DNA from 4 places in the Zhenhengia sp. genome. Region 2 is predicted to be linked to each of the others. Evidence: riboswitches for the same ligand, from Rfam matches in the RefSeq annotation. Region 2 holds a riboswitch; each other region holds the start of a gene.
What was found. Region 2 has a riboswitch for cobalamin ahead of cbiD (cobalt-precorrin-5B (C(1))-methyltransferase CbiD). Riboswitches for the same ligand answer to the same signal wherever they lie in the genome.
Positions count from the first base shown of each region.

Region 1: it holds a riboswitch for cobalamin, as region 2 does, so the genes downstream of both, ACLTBU_RS12475 (sirohydrochlorin cobaltochelatase) here and cbiD (cobalt-precorrin-5B (C(1))-methyltransferase CbiD) in region 2, are expected to answer to the same signal.
Region 3: it holds a riboswitch for cobalamin, as region 2 does, so the genes downstream of both, ACLTBU_RS15520 (cobyric acid synthase) here and cbiD (cobalt-precorrin-5B (C(1))-methyltransferase CbiD) in region 2, are expected to answer to the same signal.
Region 4: it holds a riboswitch for cobalamin, as region 2 does, so the genes downstream of both, ACLTBU_RS09635 (prenyltransferase/squalene oxidase repeat-containing protein) here and cbiD (cobalt-precorrin-5B (C(1))-methyltransferase CbiD) in region 2, are expected to answer to the same signal.

Region 1 is NZ_JBKVCH010000011.1:82,844-87,059, reverse strand. Features, by position in the region: gene ACLTBU_RS12490 (hypothetical protein) at 1-1,072, opposite strand, end outside; gene ACLTBU_RS12485 (GNAT family N-acetyltransferase) at 1,098-1,586, opposite strand; gene ACLTBU_RS12480 (hypothetical protein) at 1,715-2,068, shown strand; cobalamin riboswitch at 2,135-2,324, shown strand; gene ACLTBU_RS12475 (sirohydrochlorin cobaltochelatase) at 2,461-3,243, shown strand; gene ACLTBU_RS12470 (energy-coupling factor ABC transporter permease) at 3,271-4,011, shown strand; gene ACLTBU_RS12465 (energy-coupling factor ABC transporter substrate-binding protein) at 4,014-4,216, shown strand, end outside.
Region 2 is NZ_JBKVCH010000003.1:225,828-230,043, forward strand. Features, by position in the region: gene cobI (precorrin-2 C(20)-methyltransferase) at 1-326, opposite strand, end outside; gene cbiD (cobalt-precorrin-5B (C(1))-methyltransferase CbiD) at 329-1,462, opposite strand; cobalamin riboswitch at 1,584-1,763, opposite strand; gene ACLTBU_RS05170 (HelD family protein) at 1,790-4,042, opposite strand; gene ACLTBU_RS05175 (DUF445 domain-containing protein) at 4,063-4,216, opposite strand, start outside.
Region 3 is NZ_JBKVCH010000018.1:25,324-29,539, forward strand. Features, by position in the region: gene ACLTBU_RS15500 (single-stranded DNA-binding protein) at 83-433, shown strand; gene ACLTBU_RS15505 (NADH peroxidase) at 511-1,053, shown strand; gene ACLTBU_RS15510 (DUF1540 domain-containing protein) at 1,065-1,385, shown strand; gene ACLTBU_RS15515 (CDP-alcohol phosphatidyltransferase family protein) at 1,515-2,075, shown strand; cobalamin riboswitch at 2,128-2,304, shown strand; gene ACLTBU_RS15520 (cobyric acid synthase) at 2,422-3,969, shown strand; gene ACLTBU_RS15525 (ABC transporter substrate-binding protein) at 3,986-4,216, shown strand, end outside.
Region 4 is NZ_JBKVCH010000007.1:121,867-126,082, reverse strand. Features, by position in the region: gene ACLTBU_RS09640 (DUF4430 domain-containing protein) at 1-464, opposite strand, end outside; gene ACLTBU_RS09635 (prenyltransferase/squalene oxidase repeat-containing protein) at 467-1,588, opposite strand; cobalamin riboswitch at 1,688-1,887, opposite strand; gene ACLTBU_RS09630 (ECF transporter S component) at 1,942-2,673, opposite strand; gene ACLTBU_RS09625 (ABC transporter ATP-binding protein) at 2,652-4,216, opposite strand, start outside.

The sequences.
Region 1 (4,216 bases), on a different contig from region 2:
CATTTTGGCTAATATTATACCTCACCACTGAATCAATGGTATTGTCTTGGCATACAAGCATAAAGCCACCTTCATTGTCATGGCTATAATTGTACTGATAAGTGGTTCCCCATGAGAAGTCACAGTCATAAGCCTGTCCATCTCCATTAAGATAGGTTCCAAAAGCTTCATTATACTGGAATAAAGCTCTATAGCACTGCCATGGCCATATAGCTGCATTATACATAAGATTAGGATCTGACTGTGTTCCAATACTTGCTTCTTGAGATACATTGTGCTCAATAAGTGGTTCATAACAATATTGAGGAACAATAGCATCCCCACCTGAACGCTCTACATAGTTATTTCTAATGAGTACTTCTTCATGCATATATTGCTTCAATTCTTCTGGTGTGTGATGACTTAAATTACTACTTAGTCCTAGGCACCTTGTAGAGCCTACAGATATTCCTGTTCTGGCTACATCTTTAACATAGCAATTTTGAACGCGTACGTCTTTAAACTTAATAGGCCTATCCTGATCTGTAGCAAAAATATTATAGTAGATACCTCCGTTATGTCCATCTTTAGTCGTTGCATCACCATTTACATCATGTACATAGAGATGATTAAGATAAAGGTGCTCCAAAGCATTTCCGTCTGCTTGATCAAAATCATCATCTCCGCTTACCATAACGCCAGTTCGCCCCGCTAAAGGCTCTTCTCCCTTGTTAGTGATTTCTAAATGATTCACTTCCCAAAAGCTTACATTATGAAGCCATAGAGTATAAAGGACCTTACCCGCTCCTTTTATCAGTGGTCTTACCTGCGGCACACCTACCTGTAATTTACCCCCTTCATAAGTATAGTTATCTATTACAATAGGTGCCCCTACTTGTCCACTACCTCGCACCTTCAGTCCACCGCACCATGTGCCATGTGCTTCAAATAAAATTTTATCTCCCGGCTTAAAGGATTGTGCATTGATAGGTTCTAATGTCTGCCACGGCCTATCTACACTTGTACCCTGATTGTTGTCACTTCCCTTGTGACTATCTACATAGTAAATTGTACCCTGTACCTTCTTCTCCATTTTTCCCTCTCCCTAAATCTATTCTTTAATTTGCAATTCTTCTTTCCATAATCACTACATCATGCCATTTGCCGTTATCCATCTGTCCGAATCTTTCTCTGTAACCTACTTCTCTAAAGCCGCATTTCTTATGTAAGGCTATACTTGCTTCATTTTCTCTAATAATCAGAGATTCAAGTGTCCAAAATCCTTCTTTCTCGGATTCCATAATAAGTTTTTCAAGTAAAGCAGAAGCTATGCCCTTACCTTTGTAGTCCTTATGAATATAAATACTAAGTTCTACTACTCCTCTATAGACATAGCGCTCAAAGGATTGGCTTATAGCTACAAATCCCACTACTTTATCTTCTTCCTTGGCTACAAATCTGCAGCTTTGAATATGTCCTTCATCCCACACTTTATAAGTAGGGACTTCTGTTTGGAAAGTAGAGATTTTTGTATCAATACCTTGCTTATAAATATCTGCTACACCTAACCAATCTGTCTCTTTCATTTCTGTTATATGATACGTCACGAACATGTACTCCTTTTATTTGTATGCTAAAATATTTTTAATATTTGATTCATTATAGAGTTTTATAGTCACCTAGTCAATATGCTATAATAGGATTATCTAAACTAATTAAGATAGGAGCTACTCATATGAAAAAAGCTTTTCTTATTGCCTCTATCAGCCTCTTTTCTCTCTTTACTTTAGTTGGCTGTGGCAAATCCCTTTCTGACCGTGAAATCTCTAGACTTTATAATACTGACAATGGTCCTCGCTACGTTGTTGTTATTGAAGTAAAACAGTCTCACTTAAGCCTTGATATTAATGACCATATTAAAGATTCTATGAATAAAGTGGAGATTGCTATCCCTGTTGATAAACAATTCTACGATGATGTAGAAAAAGGGGATAAATTAAATGATGATTTTAGACTTGGTTCTCTTATGACTTCTGGAAGCGTTGGAACTTGGGACATTAAAATTAAGGATAAAATGATTCTCGAATAATTAGGACTAGTTTTTCAACATTTTTTTCGCTATACTGGACATATTCAATCGAATAACATCATATATTTAAGCAAAGACATTTTAGGCGCTACTTTAGCTTAATAGGGAAACGTGTGATACACTGCAGCCCCCGCTACTGTAGACGAGGACTTCTTATTCGTAAGGCTTACCTTAACCACTGTACTTTTTGTATGGGAAGGTGAATAAGAGGGATGATACGTCAGCCAGGAGACCTACCTAAAATGAGAATTACCCTTTCGGTGGGAAAGGAGGTAATATGTATTTTGTGCTTTTTTTGTTATGCACAAATATACATAAGCTCTCCTTCGGGGGAGCTTTTTTTATTGCCTTCCTTCTTGCGATTTAAAACTCAACAAAGAAGGAGACTGATTATGTCAAAAAAAGCTTTACTTGTTGTGAGCTTCGGCACGAGCTATGAAGACACACGAAAAAAAACAATCGAACCTTGCGAAAATCTACTCCATAAAACCTTTAAAGATTATGATTTCTTTAGGGCCTACACCTCACAAATGATTATTCGCAAGCTTGCTTCTAGGGACGGTTTATATATTGATAATGCTTCCCAGGCCCTACAGAAAATCTATGAAGCTGGTTATGATGAGGTGCTGATTCAATCTCTACATATTATTTGTGGAGAAGAGTATGACAAACTTAAAAGGCAGATTGAACCTTTTAAGGCGAAGTTTAAAAAACTCCATTTTGGTAGACCTCTTTTAACGACTATTGATGATTACAAAGCCGCTGTTTCTGCTACTTTAAACAGCTTGCCTAAACTTAAAGAACATGAAGGTGTAGTCTTTATGGGGCATGGTACTTACCATGAGTCCTTTTCCGCCTACTGCGCTCTGGAATATATGTTCCATCATTTAGGCGCGCCTATTTATGTAGGCACTGTGGAAGGCTATCCTACACTTGATGAAGTACTTTATAAACTTCAAAAAGACAGTATAACTCAGGTTTACCTCGCACCTTTTATGCTTGTGGCAGGTGACCATGCCATCAACGATATGGCTGGAGACGAAGAAGATTCTTGGAAGATTATCCTATCACAACATGGAATTCAGTCTAAAATCTTGTTACAAGGCCTTGGTGAAGATAAAGAAATTCAAAAACTCTTTGTAAATCATGCCTTAGACTGCGTCAATTCATTTTAAAATTTATCATAAAAGGGAGATGTAATCATGAAAAGAAAGTTACCAATTTTTGGAGTATTTTGCTTTGTAGCAGGATTAGTCACTATGAATACACAGGCTATGCATATTATGGAAGGTTTCCTTCCTGTAGGCTGGAGTATTGGCTGGGGAATTTTATGCCTACCATTTTTCATAGCAGGTATTATTTCTATGAAAAAAACACTTCAAGAAGACTCTAAAACTAAACTCGTGCTTGCTATGGCTGGTGCCTTTGCCTTTGTACTGTCAGCACTAAAAGTTCCTTCTGTAACAGGAAGCTGTTCCCACGCTACAGGTGTAGGCCTCGGTGCTATTCTGTTTGGACCTACTGTAATGGTAGTTATTGGTGGTATTGTCTTATTGTTTCAAGCGCTACTTTTGGCCCATGGTGGTATTACTACATTAGGCGCTAATGTATTTTCTATGGCAATCGTAGGCCCTTTTGCAGCTTATTTTATCTATAAATTACTTCGTAAAACTAAAATGCCTGAGTGGTTTGCTATCTTTTTAGCTGCTATGTTAGGAGATCTTCTTACATATGTTATGACATCTATTCAGCTCGCCCTCGCCTTTCCAGCCCAAACTGGCGGCTTTATGGAATCACTTCTTAAGTTCCTCGGAATTTTTGCTATGACTCAAATACCACTAGCTATCAGCGAAGGCCTTTTAACTGTTGTTGTAATTAATGCTCTAAAAAAATATAGCCAAGAAGGTCTTATCAGTTTAGGCAGACTTTCAAAGGAGGATTAATGATGTCTGAGAAAAAAATGAATATCTTACTTATTGTACTTGTTGTAATTATTAGCTTTTCTCCTTTATTTCTTGTAAAAAACGCGGAGTTTGGCGGAGCCGATGGTGAGGCTGAAACAGCTATCACGCAAATCGCTACAGACTATGAACCTTGGTTCGAACCACTTATCGAACCTGCTAGCGGTGAAATTGAAAGCTTACTCTT
Region 2 (4,216 bases):
ATATACATATATGTAGAATAAATAGTAGGATCACCTAATGTTAAGAAAGCAATATCCTGCCCTTTATCTAAATATCCTTTAAACTCACTTACTACTTCTTCATGCTGTTTTCTTAGGGCTTGTTTATCACGAATCATAGGCATATAGCAATCAATCAGTGTTTGATTCTTAATAAATTCTTTTGCTATATTTAATGCGACCTGCTCTGAATTGCCTGATTTAGGTACTGCAACAACTTGACATTTCTGTATTGTCTCTACTGCTTTATAAGTTATTAGTTTTGGATCTCCTGGACCTACTCCTACACCGTATAATTTTCCCTTCATTTCTACTCCTCCATCTGATAGTCTTTTAATATTTCTAATGCCTTATCAGTCTTACTAATAACGCCCATTTCATTTGAAAACATAATAATTTGTACATTTACTTTATGCTGTACCCTAAAATCTATATGCATTTTTATTTTATTCATGACACTTTGCATGGTACTTTCAAAGCTACCTGCTTCTTTCAAGTGTCTCAATGCTTCTTCTGTTGTTACACTTTCCATAATTCGCTTAATAATATTCGCTTTACATCCACATAAAGCTCCGTGAGCAGCCAGTACTTCCAATCTACCATCTGCATATCTAGAATGGGTATTCATAACTCCTGCTGCTACCTTAACTAACTTACCACTATGCCCGACAACTAAAACTTTTTCAAAGCCTAAATAAGCGATGTAGTCTAAAGCTTCACCTAAATAATTACTGTATTTAACAGCCTTATTTAAATCTAGCCCGAACTTATCCCTTGCAAAGTCCGCTCCATAATTACCAGGACAAATTAAAATGCACTTTTTACCAGCTGCATACTGCACATCTAATTCAGCTTTTATGGTATCAATAAGAGCTGCTTCACTCATAGGTTCTACAATCCCACTTGTTCCTAGTATAGAAATCCCCCCTACTATACCCAATCTAGGATTAAAAGTCTTCTTAGCTACTTCTTCCCCTTCTGGTGCATAAATAATAACTTCTATCCCGCCACTATAACTTACCTCATCACATACTTTTTTTACTTCTTCTCCAATCATTTTGTAAGGCACAGGATTAATAGCAGCACTCCCTACAGGACACGCTAACCCTCTCATAGTGACTCTGCCAATACCAATCCCTCCATCAATATGGACCCCAGCTCCCTTACATCTTCTGACACTTGCATAAATCTTCATACCATGCGTTACATCTGGATCATCTCCGGCATCTTTTACAACAGCACAGCTGACTGCATCCTGACTTCTCTCTATATCACACACTTCTAACGAAAGTGTAATCCCCTTAGGGGTTATAAGCTTAACCTCACTCACTTCTTCATTCATCAAAAGCATTCTAGTAGCAGCCTTAGCGCTAGCTGCTGCACAGCTTCCTGTGGTATATCCATATCTCAATACTTGTTGACCTTTTACAACATATGTATCCATAGGCAAACTCCTTTTTTAGTTATAAAAAAATCTCCCACTACAAGTGGGAGATTTCATGCACGCTAAAATACATAACTGTTTTTCAGTTATGTTTCGCACACCCTCCATCGCTCGTAGAGTTCATAGTGTTTTATTAAAAGGCAGGTCTTCTGACTTAGAATCATCAAAACGATGCCCTTCCCTTCTTTTTTAAGAAAGTGGTTTATCATCGTTTCTCCTCATCACAGCGGCGGGACCGTACAGCAATTGCATCTGTTTCCCTATTAAGCTAGTAAATAGCACCTCTAACAATTATTAAGTTTTTCAAGTAGTATATTAGTGCATCCTCTATGCCTTGTCAATGCTTCCCTTCTTGATGGCTTCTTCTAAGAAAGGACTTATCTGGCCTTTATAAATAAAGGAAAGTCTATGAAGTGCTCTTGTAGTTGCAATATATAAAAGTTGTTTATCAAAAGCTTCTTTATACTTCTCAGCGTTTGCATCATAAACAACGACCCCATCATATTCTAATCCTTTTGCCATATAAATTGGCATAATGAGAATACCTTTTTCAAGTATCGTATCATCTGAAGATAAAATACTAAGCTCTAACTGGTCTTTTAAAGCTTCATAGGCTTCATGTACCTCACCTTTTGTTTTACACAAGATAGCAATACTTTCAAGTCCAGCTGCTTTATAAGTCTTTACCTGATTCACTATCTTTTCATTTAAATCTTCCTCATTATTAGCTTTTTGCATAAGAGGAGCCTCTTCATGTCTTTCAATAGCAATACAAGCCTTTTGATCTTCTCTTAAGTTAATAGCCAACTGATTAATTTCATAAGAAGAACGGTAGCTTTTATTAAGTTCTAGCTTAAGTGCACGTTTAGGATTTAAAAGTTCTATGGCATCATCATAAATCGTATGGCTAGCCTCCTTTTCAATAGTTTGACACACATCTCCTAGAACAGTATACTGTGCACCTTTAAAGAGCTCCCCAAATACTTTGTAATGTATTGGATAATAATCTTGTGCTTCATCAATAACAACCTGTCTAATGCCTTGATAAAGATTAGTACCTTCTATTTTAAGCTTTAAGTAAAGTATGGCAACTCCATCTTCATAAGGTATACACTCTGGTCTTAAAGCGCGTAGGCTATAACGCATCATTTGGAAAGCATTATATGGCATATCAAGTCCTTTAGCTAACTGATTAAAGAGCTTTTCATCTGTAAACATTCTTTTATACACAAAGAAAATATTAACTCTTATAAAACGATTCAGCTGATTGAATACCTCTTGTCTAAATTCATTAAGTACTTCCTTACATCTACGCTCTTCTTCAAAGGCATATGCACCAGAAGCTTCAATTTCTTCTAGTACTTCTTTTCTTTTTTCTTTCTCTAAAGGTTTAATTTTCTCAAGTATAATTCTTTCGATACGATTTAGCCTCTTAACAATAGACATATTAATGGCATTATCTAAGAAATCTTTTTTTAATGTATCCTTATCTACAACAAGTTCCTTATCATAATAAATATCCGTAAATTTAATCATATGTGTTTCACAGTAATCCACCAAACGATCTAAAAGTTCTATATACGCTTTTGAACCTTTAAAAGCAATTGTTTCTCTTACTTTTTTTCTATGCTTACTTCCGATAATATATTCCATTTGACTATTACGATTACGTATACGTAAATGATTTCCAAAATATTTTTCAAAAATATCTTCTACTGTAAAGTGAGCTACATCTTCCTCCCCTAGTTCTGGAAGAACATTAGAAATATATTCTCCAAAAAGATGATTAGGTGATAAAATCATAATCTGATTATGTGTTAAACCACTTTCTAATCTGTCATAGAGCAAAAAGGCCACACGATGCATAGCAATAGATGTTTTACCACTTCCTGCTACGCCCTGCACAATGAGAAGGTCATTTTCCCTATCCCTTATGATCTGGTCCTGCTCTTTTTGAATGGTTTCCACAATATTTTTCATTTTACTGGATGTATTTTTACCTAATGCTTGCTGTAAGAGTTCATCGGTAATCGTTAAGCTACAATCAAAGAAGTACTCTAATTCTCCTTTTTTAATCTCATACTGTCTCTTAAGAGATACTTCTCCTTCAATTTCTCCATAAGGTGCTATATATTTAGCAGGTCCTAATTCACTTCTATAAAAAACACTAGCAATAGGTGCACGCCAGTCATAAGCTAATACCTCATAAGTATCATCATTCATGATATTATGATAGCCCACATAAATAGATTCCTTCTCTTCACCTTCTTCTGCAAAGTCAAAACGTCCAAAATAAGGTTTATCTATCATCTTTTCATATTTTTTTAGTGTTTCTAGTTTATGTTTATACTGAGAGCTTTCAACAGCTTCCATTGTAATATACTGATTAAGCTCAGCCATACGGTCCATCTCATCTGTATAACGTGAGCCCTCTGTATACATTTCTCTTCTAATGTCTACAAGATTTTTTCTCTGTCCTTTTATATCAATACCACAACCTTGAATTTGTTCTTCTAGGAATTCCGTTACACGTTCTAAATACTTTTTTTCTTCTTCTAATGCTGTTTTATATTCGCTCATTTGCCCCATATCCTTCTCTTCTAAAATAAACTCATAATTGTTCCCATGATAACACCGAGTACAGCACCTAGCCATATAATTGCTTTTAACTCTTTATCCATAATATCTAAAATAAGTTTTTCAAGCTCTATCATATCAAAAGCTTTAATTTTATCTTCTACAATCTTTTCAATA
Region 3 (4,216 bases), on a different contig from region 2:
TAGAAAATATAAAAAAATAGCAGGTAGCTGTATAAAATCAAGGGGTTAGGCCATACTTTAGAAAAAATATAAGGAGGTTAGTATGAATCAAGTTACTTTATTAGGCAATTTAACAAAGGATCCTGAACTAAAAAAATCTAAGGATACAGATGTTTCTTACACACAGTTTACTCTAGCAGTACATGAACGTACGAGTAGAAAAGAGAAGAAAACGTATTTTATCGAGGTTGTAGCTTTTCATAAGCAGGCTGTTTTAATTACTCGTAGTGTTACAAAAGGTCAACAGATCTTAGTGCAAGGCAAAATCGTAACAGATTCCTATATAAATAAAGAAGGTGAAAAGGTTTATACAACAAAAGTAGTACTAGAAGATTTTTCTCTTACAGGACGTAAGCCAGTACAGAAAGAAGCAAGTGAAGAAGCTGTTTCATAACTTTTTTAGAAGAGTATAAAGTAGAAGTTGCAGGAAATACTAACGGTAGTAAGCATTATTAAAAAGGAGATGAACAAATGAAAAAGTACGTATGTGTCATTTGTGGTTATATTCATGAAGGTGACATGCCACCGGATGAATGTCCAATTTGTAAAGCACCTGCTAGTAAATTTAACCTAATGGATGATCAGCTCACATGGGCAGATGAACATCGTATTGGCGTAGCAGATGGTGTAGATCCAGAAATTATTGAAGCCTTAAGAGCTAATTTCTTAGGTGAATGTAGTGAAGTAGGAATGTACTTAGCTATGAGTCGTCAAGCAGATAGAGAAGGCTACCCAGAGGTGGCAGAAGCTTATAAGCGTATTGCTTATGAGGAAGCAGACCATGCAGCTAAATTTGCAGAACTTTTAGGTGAAGTTGTTAAAGCAGATACCAAAGCAAACTTGCAAGTACGTGTAGATGCAGAGTTTGGTGCATGTGAGGGTAAGAAGAAACTTGCTACACTTGCTAAACAGCAAAACTTAGATGCTATTCATGATACCGTGCATGAAATGGCTAAAGATGAAGCAAGACATGGTTGTGCCTTTAAAGGCTTACTAGATAGGTATTTTAGCTAGGAGGACATAAGATGACAAAAGTACATTGTAGTGTAACAAATTGTTCTTATAATAATGATCGCGTATGCTATGCTCAGCGTGTGGCTATTGGTGGGCAAGGAGCAGTAGAAGATGAAGCAACTTGCTGCGGCACTTTTTTAAACCAAGATGTGTATAGTAACTTAGCAGAGCACACAGAATATAAATCCCCTTGTTTAAGTGTAACCTGCAGTGTTGCAACTTGCACCTATCATGCAGACCATCAATGTACACTTAATAGTATTGATGTAGATGGTTCAGGTCATGCTGCTATTTATATAGAAACATGCTGTTCAAGCTTTAAACCTCAATAAGTAATCCCCGAAAAGTTATTAAGATAATGGTAAACTTTTCGGGGATTTTTATATTTTATTCATAGATTGCGCGTAAGCTAGCATTAAAGCGCGGACTATTGAATATATATGAAGGGAAGTTATGTACAAATGAAAGATAAAATAACTTTGAAAGAAGCTTGTAGTATTCCTAATCTTTTATGCTATGTAAGAATATTACTTATCCCACTTTTTATATGGTGTTATATGACAGCAGTAAGACCCGAAGATTATTATAGAGCAGCAGGTATTATTATTGCATCTGGATTGACAGATTTTCTAGATGGCTTTATTGCAAGGAAATTTAATCAAGTTACAGAACTTGGCAAGGTTATTGATCCTATCGCAGATAAATTGACCCAAGCAGCTATTGCATTTGTGCTAGTGTTTCGATTTGAGTGGATGTGGATGTTACTTATAGTATTTGTTATTAAAGAAATTACAATGGCTATTAGCTGTCTGGTGCTTTTAAGAGAAGGTAAAAAGCTAGATGGTGCTCTGTGGTATGGTAAAGTGTGTACAGCAGTATTTTATTTTACCATGATTATTCTTATTGCCATTCCATCTCTAAACCTTACCAGTGTAAATATTTTTATAGCAGTGGCCACAATCATGCTTCTATTTGCCTTTTTAATGTATATGCTTATCTTTATTCATATGAAGAAACAGTAGTACATACTTGACAATTCATACAACTTATGTCATGATAAGGCACGACAATCGAAAACAGACAAGAATATAAGGTGCTTTTAAAAAGCTTAATAGGGAAAGTTAAAAGCTGCAGCCCCCGCTACTGTTGATAGGGACAAAGGTGAAAGATGCCACTGTAACAAAGTTATGGTAAGGCTCACCGGAGGATGAACTATTAGCCAGGAGACCTGCCTTATAGGATAAACGTATTCTTTCGGTGGGAAAGACGTATGGGTAAAATGAGGCACAAATCTGTACGTATATTTTCAGTTAGCAAGGAGGATACTTGCTAACTTTTTTTATTGTAGCCATTTATAAGGAGGTTTTTATGAGAAAGCCTAATTTAATGTTTCAAGGAACAGCATCTTCAGTAGGTAAGAGTGTACTTGTTGCAGGATTATGCCGTATTTTATACGAAGAAGGGCATAAGGTAGCACCTTTTAAATCTCAGAATATGAGTTTAAACTCTTTTATTACAGAAGATGGGAAGGAAATGGGAAGAGCTCAAGTTATGCAGGCAGAAGCTGCAGGTGTTAAGCCTTCTGTTTTGATGAATCCGGTACTTATTAAGCCCACAGGTGAAATGAAAGCACAATATATTATTGAGGGCGAAGTGTACAAGGATATGACAGCCATGGATTATCATCAGTTTAAACCTAAGCTCAAACATAAAGTCAAAGAAGTCTATGAAAAGCTTGAAGCTTCCTTTGATACGATTATTTTAGAAGGAGCAGGTAGTCCGGCAGAAATCAATTTAAGAGAAGGCGATATTGTTAATATGGGAATGGCAGAGCTAGTAGATGCACCAGTTATTCTTATTGGCGATATTGATCGAGGTGGAGTATTCGCATCATTAGCAGGAACCCTGTTACTTCTTTCAGAGGAAGAACGGGCGCGCGTTAAAGGTGTGGTTATCAATAAGTTCCGCGGAGATGTAGAGATTTTAAAACCAGGACTTAAAATGCTAGAGGATATTATTAAAATACCCGTATTAGGGGTGGTGCCATATTTTAAGCTAGCACTTGATGATGAAGATAGTGTAAGTGATATTTTTTATGCACAAAAAGCAAAAAATGAAAATGATTTAGTTATTAAAATCATTCGCCTGCCGTATATGTCTAACTTTACAGATTTTAATATTCTGTATTCATTAGATGGTGTCCATGTAAGTTATGCACATGCTAAAGAAGAATTAAAAGAAGCTGATCTTGTTATTATACCAGGTTCTAAAAATACCATTAAGGATCTTAATTATTTGAAACAGAATGGCTATGACGAATGCTTGCAGGAACTTAAAGAAGCAGGAGTGGCTATCTTTGGTATATGTGGAGGCTATCAGATGCTAGGACGTATGCTCTATAATCCGTATTATATTGAAAATAATATTGAGCATATGGAAGGACTTAATCTATTAGAAATCGATACACAGTTTGAATGTGAAAAGACAACAACACAAGTAAGTGGATGTATTGTAAATAAAACAGGTTTACTTAAAAACTGTAAAGATACTTATATAGAAGGCTATGAAATCCATATGGGACAGACTATTTGGCAAGGTGAAGGCGTGGTGCCTTTTGTAGAAATTCAGACTTGTTTAGGTGAGAAAGCTTCTAGAATAGAAGGTTATAAAGCAAGAGAGGCAGATGTTTATGGGACTTATATACATGGTATCTTTGATCAAGTGCATTTTACACTAGCTTTTCTTAAGGAATTGGCTCAAAAAAGAGGAAAAATGGAAGGGCCTATTAAAATTAGGAATGGTTACGAAGAGGATTATGCACGTTTTAAAGATCATGAGTACACCAAGCTTGCTAATATTTTAAGAGACCATCTTGACTTAGAAGCTATTAAACATATTTTATATGAAAATGAGTAGATAATGGAGGAAAAACATGAAGAAATTTTTAAAACAACTTACATTACTTGGCCTAGCAGGCGCTATGCTATTTGGGACAGTAGGATGTAGCCAACAACCAAAAGAAGTAACAGGAGAAGAAAGTGCGCAGGGACAAACTGAGCAGGTGGAAAAGGCTTTCCCCGTTACGATTACAGATTCTACAGGTACAGAAATTACTATGACACAAGCACCTGAACGTATTGTTTCTTTAGCACCAAGTACAACA
Region 4 (4,216 bases), on a different contig from region 2:
ATATAAGCACTGTTATACATAGGGGTAAACTCAAACTCCATATGAATCTTAGCATTTGTAACTTCTCTTAAGAGTACATCAAATACACTTTCTCCCTCATAAGCTGTAACTTCTTGTAGATGAAAGATAATACCATCTTCCGGTACTAATTGCCATTTAGCAGTTTCTAATAAATCTATATTATTTAATATGGTTTCACAGGTAATAGAAAGCTTTACTTTAAAAGATTTTTCCTTATTGATAGTGATAGCTTCTGGTTCAACGGGCTTAGGTTTATTTTCTGGTACAGGATCTGTCAAATACTTGTCTCGTTCTACTTCTTCTACCTGTTCTGTTTCAGATTGACTGCTATATTCTACTTGCCCCGGCGTATAAACCTTCTGATGAGATACCTTGCTTCCTAGAAACCATGTTATGATGAGGCACATTAAAACAGCTAACAAAACTTTAATTTTTTGTTTCATCTCTACTTATACACCTTTATATCTGTCATATCATATAAGGAAGTTTGACCTTTTAATAATCGCTCATAGGCTACTAATGCATAGTAAGCCTGCTCTGTAGCCATTTGATCTATTTTTCCATCACGTAAATGCCTAAATCCGCCTCCACTCACATAATACTCCATTAAAGCATCTATAGGACTCTTACCATTTTTTATAAACCGTGCATCTTTTTGAGGATCAAGACCTAGTGAGCAAAGTGCTACAATGACTTGAGCTGTACTTTCTGATGTCTCTATACCTTCTCCTAAAACAAGCCCATACTCACTTATAAAGCCACCACTTTTACTTTGCTTCTGAGATAAAAGCTTAAGCGCTTTATCTACTGCTTTTGTTACATATTCATAATTTTTCTGATTATAATAAGGTGCTAAGGCTTGGAGTGTCATAGCTGTCATATCCATATCCGCCTTTGCTCCATTTTTACTTAAACTAAACCCTCCATCTTTTGTTCTATAATCTTTTAAGATCTTTTCTATAATACTATTACGAGAAATCGTTGCATCTTTAGGCCTTGTAGACTGCTTTAAATCTATGGTTATAAGACCAAATACCAATTCATTTAAACCTTGTCTATCTCCTAAACCTTGATGTGCCTTAGGTAGATCAGACATTTTCTTTTCTTTATTCCAAGAGTATTCTATTAAATCTATGCCTGCTACATGCATAGGGTCCTTTCCTATAGCTGTAAGTGCAATAGCAAGTCTCTGGGTTTCTGTCACTTTTAGTCCCCATTTTCTTGTTGCTTTTGCTTCTTCTTGCTTAATTTTTTCTACTACACATTTGTAATAATCTTCGTAGTATGTCTTAGGGACATCTACCCCTCTACGTGCAAGGCCTAAAACTGCCCACTCGCCTCCAATAGAGCCTACTGTTGGCTTTTTGACTTTATTCAATATATAGCTGGTTGTATGATCAAGTGCATCTTTAACTTCACTTTCAATACTTCTTAACTGCGTTTGAGTAGTAGAAGAAAGATTCTGCCCACTTGGTGTCACCACTGGTGTTGCATAAATAGGTAAACATACATTTAAAGTAAGTATGACCACAATAACCCATGCAATGATTTTGTTATCCCCTCTCATTCATTAACCCTTCTTTCATATCATGCGCATAAAAAAACTCCTATCTATGGACAGGAGTATAGCGCGCGCTTTTCTTATATTCCTCCCTGTCCCAGAGGCATAAGTTTAAAATTACTTGGCAGGTCTCCTGACTTTATGATTTAGCCTCAGCTTTCCCTTCTCAAAGACCTAAGTCTTCAATGGTTATGAAAGCCTTGTAATCACATACAGTAATGGAAGTTGTGCTGGATTCTCACCAGCTTCCCTATTATCAGCTAACAGGACATTACCTATAGCTGACCAAATAACTTATATGATTGAATTCTATAACAGTATATTAAGTAGACAAGTTTATGATGTCTTAATTTGAAAAATTATTCTATTAATCCATATTTGATTTTGACACGTTCTATTTTCTCAATCATAGGCTTTGACAAAATAAGCAAGAAAAAAACTGTAGCGAATGCATGAATAAGGTCAAAAGGAAGCCCTGATAAACAATAGATTATAAGAAGTTCTAATGTAAACTGACCTGTTGCGGCAAGCATAGATTGTGTATTCATAAGAGGTCCATAAATAAGTAAGGTTGACAGTCCACCAAATACACATAGATAGAGATAAATCCAACCGTTCTTCTTAAGCAGTCCTTTTTTAAACAAAATCCCTGCTAAAAAACCAATAATACCAAAAGAAAACATTTGCCATGGCGTCCAAGGGCCCTGCCCAAATAAAAAGTTAGACACAAATCCCGACATAGCACCTACTAGAAAACCTGACTCTGCTCCAAGACATACGCCTGCAATAATCACAATAGCTACAACAGGCTTAAACTGAGGCAACATAAAAAATGCCCATCTGCCTGCCACTGCAATAGCAACTAAAACAGCAATAACCATAAGCTCTCTTGCCTTAGGCTTACGCCCCTCAAACACCATAAAAAAAGGGAGCATCGTATAAAAAATAATAAGCATGCTTATAAAGTAATACTTTCTGTCATCTAGCACTGTAAGTCCCCAAAAAATAGTCAGGGGAATAATCAGTAAAATAAAAAAAGCTTCAACCAGCGTTCTTTTAGATAAGCGTTTTACGCCTTGTTCTTTTCCCATAATGTGATAACATCCTTTATTGTTACGCCATTTTCAAATACAAACCTAGACATACGATTACTACTTGTGGTATAAAAGCTATTTCTGCTAAAAAAGATATTACTTGGCGCCTCGCTAATTAAATCGCCGTTAAAGAACATACCGCACCGATCTACATACTGGGCACAGAACTCAATGTCATGGGATACCATTAAAATAGTGACCCCTTTACTTGTAAGTTCTCTTAAAATCTGTGCGAGTTGCCTTTTAAAATAAGCATCCATCCCTTTAGTAGGCTCATCTAAAAGTAAAATCTGTGGTTCTAACAAAAGAATCTTGGCTAAAGCTAACCTTTGCTGCTCACCACCGCTTAAATCATAAGGATGTGCCTTTAAAAGATACGCCATATGGGTAAGCTTTGTTACCCTATCAATAGCATCTTTATCCTTTGCTATATCCCTAAGGTCTTCTAATACAGTCTTCTTGACAAAAAGTGCCTGTGGATTTTGAGGTAAAGTGACAATACGTTTTTTAGCTAGATTGATCTTACCATGATGAGGTTTTAGCATACCTCCTACTAAATTTAAAGTAGTGGTCTTACCTGTTCCATTGCCGCCTAGTAGACCATAAAACTCTCCTTCGTTTACAGAGAAGGAAAGATCACTAATAATATCTGGCCCTTCTTTTTCATACTTAAAGTAAACGTGTTTAAATTCTATAGCTTTCTTATCAGATGCAGGCTTATGACTTTTTTCAAGCCTTGGCACCCTGATTTCTTTATTTTTAAAATAGCGCTCTATACTCTGTCTTCCCTCTCTAATGGTAAGAGGATATTCATCTTGCACCATATGACTTACAATTTGCATAGACGATGGCATGGCATAAAACATAGGATGATTCATCTCTTTTAACAACCTACCAGCTTGCGTTGGCGTAGCATCTATCAGCAGCTTACCGCCATCTATAACAAATATACGATCACTCATAGGCAAGATTTCTTCTAATCTGTGCTCTGCTATTAAGATGGTAATACCTAAGTCTCTATTAATTTTCTTAATGGTATCTAAAAAGTTTATAGCCCCTACTGGGTCAAGTTGTGAAGTGGGTTCATCCAGAATAATCACTTCTGGCTGCATCGCCATAATAGAGGCTAAATTCAGAAGCTGCTTCTGCCCACCTGAAAGTTCTATCACCTTCTTATGAAACCAGTGCTGTATACCAAAGAAACTAGCCATCTCTCCCACTTTTAACCGAATTTCTGCCGCATCGTACCCCAAACTCTCCAGGCCAAAAGCTAATTCATGCCACACTTTATCCGTCACAATTTGATTATCTGGATTTTGAAGGACATAACCTATTTTAGAAGCCTGCTCTCTTAAATCTAGTCTATTTATATCCCGCTCCTCATACAGAATTTCCCCCTCTTTCTCCCCATGAGGTGCTAAAACAGGTTTAAGTTGCCGCATCAAGGTAGTCTTACCACTTCCAGAATCCCCACAAATGGTTATAAATTCCCCCTTTTCTATCGTTAGATTTATACGTTTTAAGGCATAATCTTCTCCAA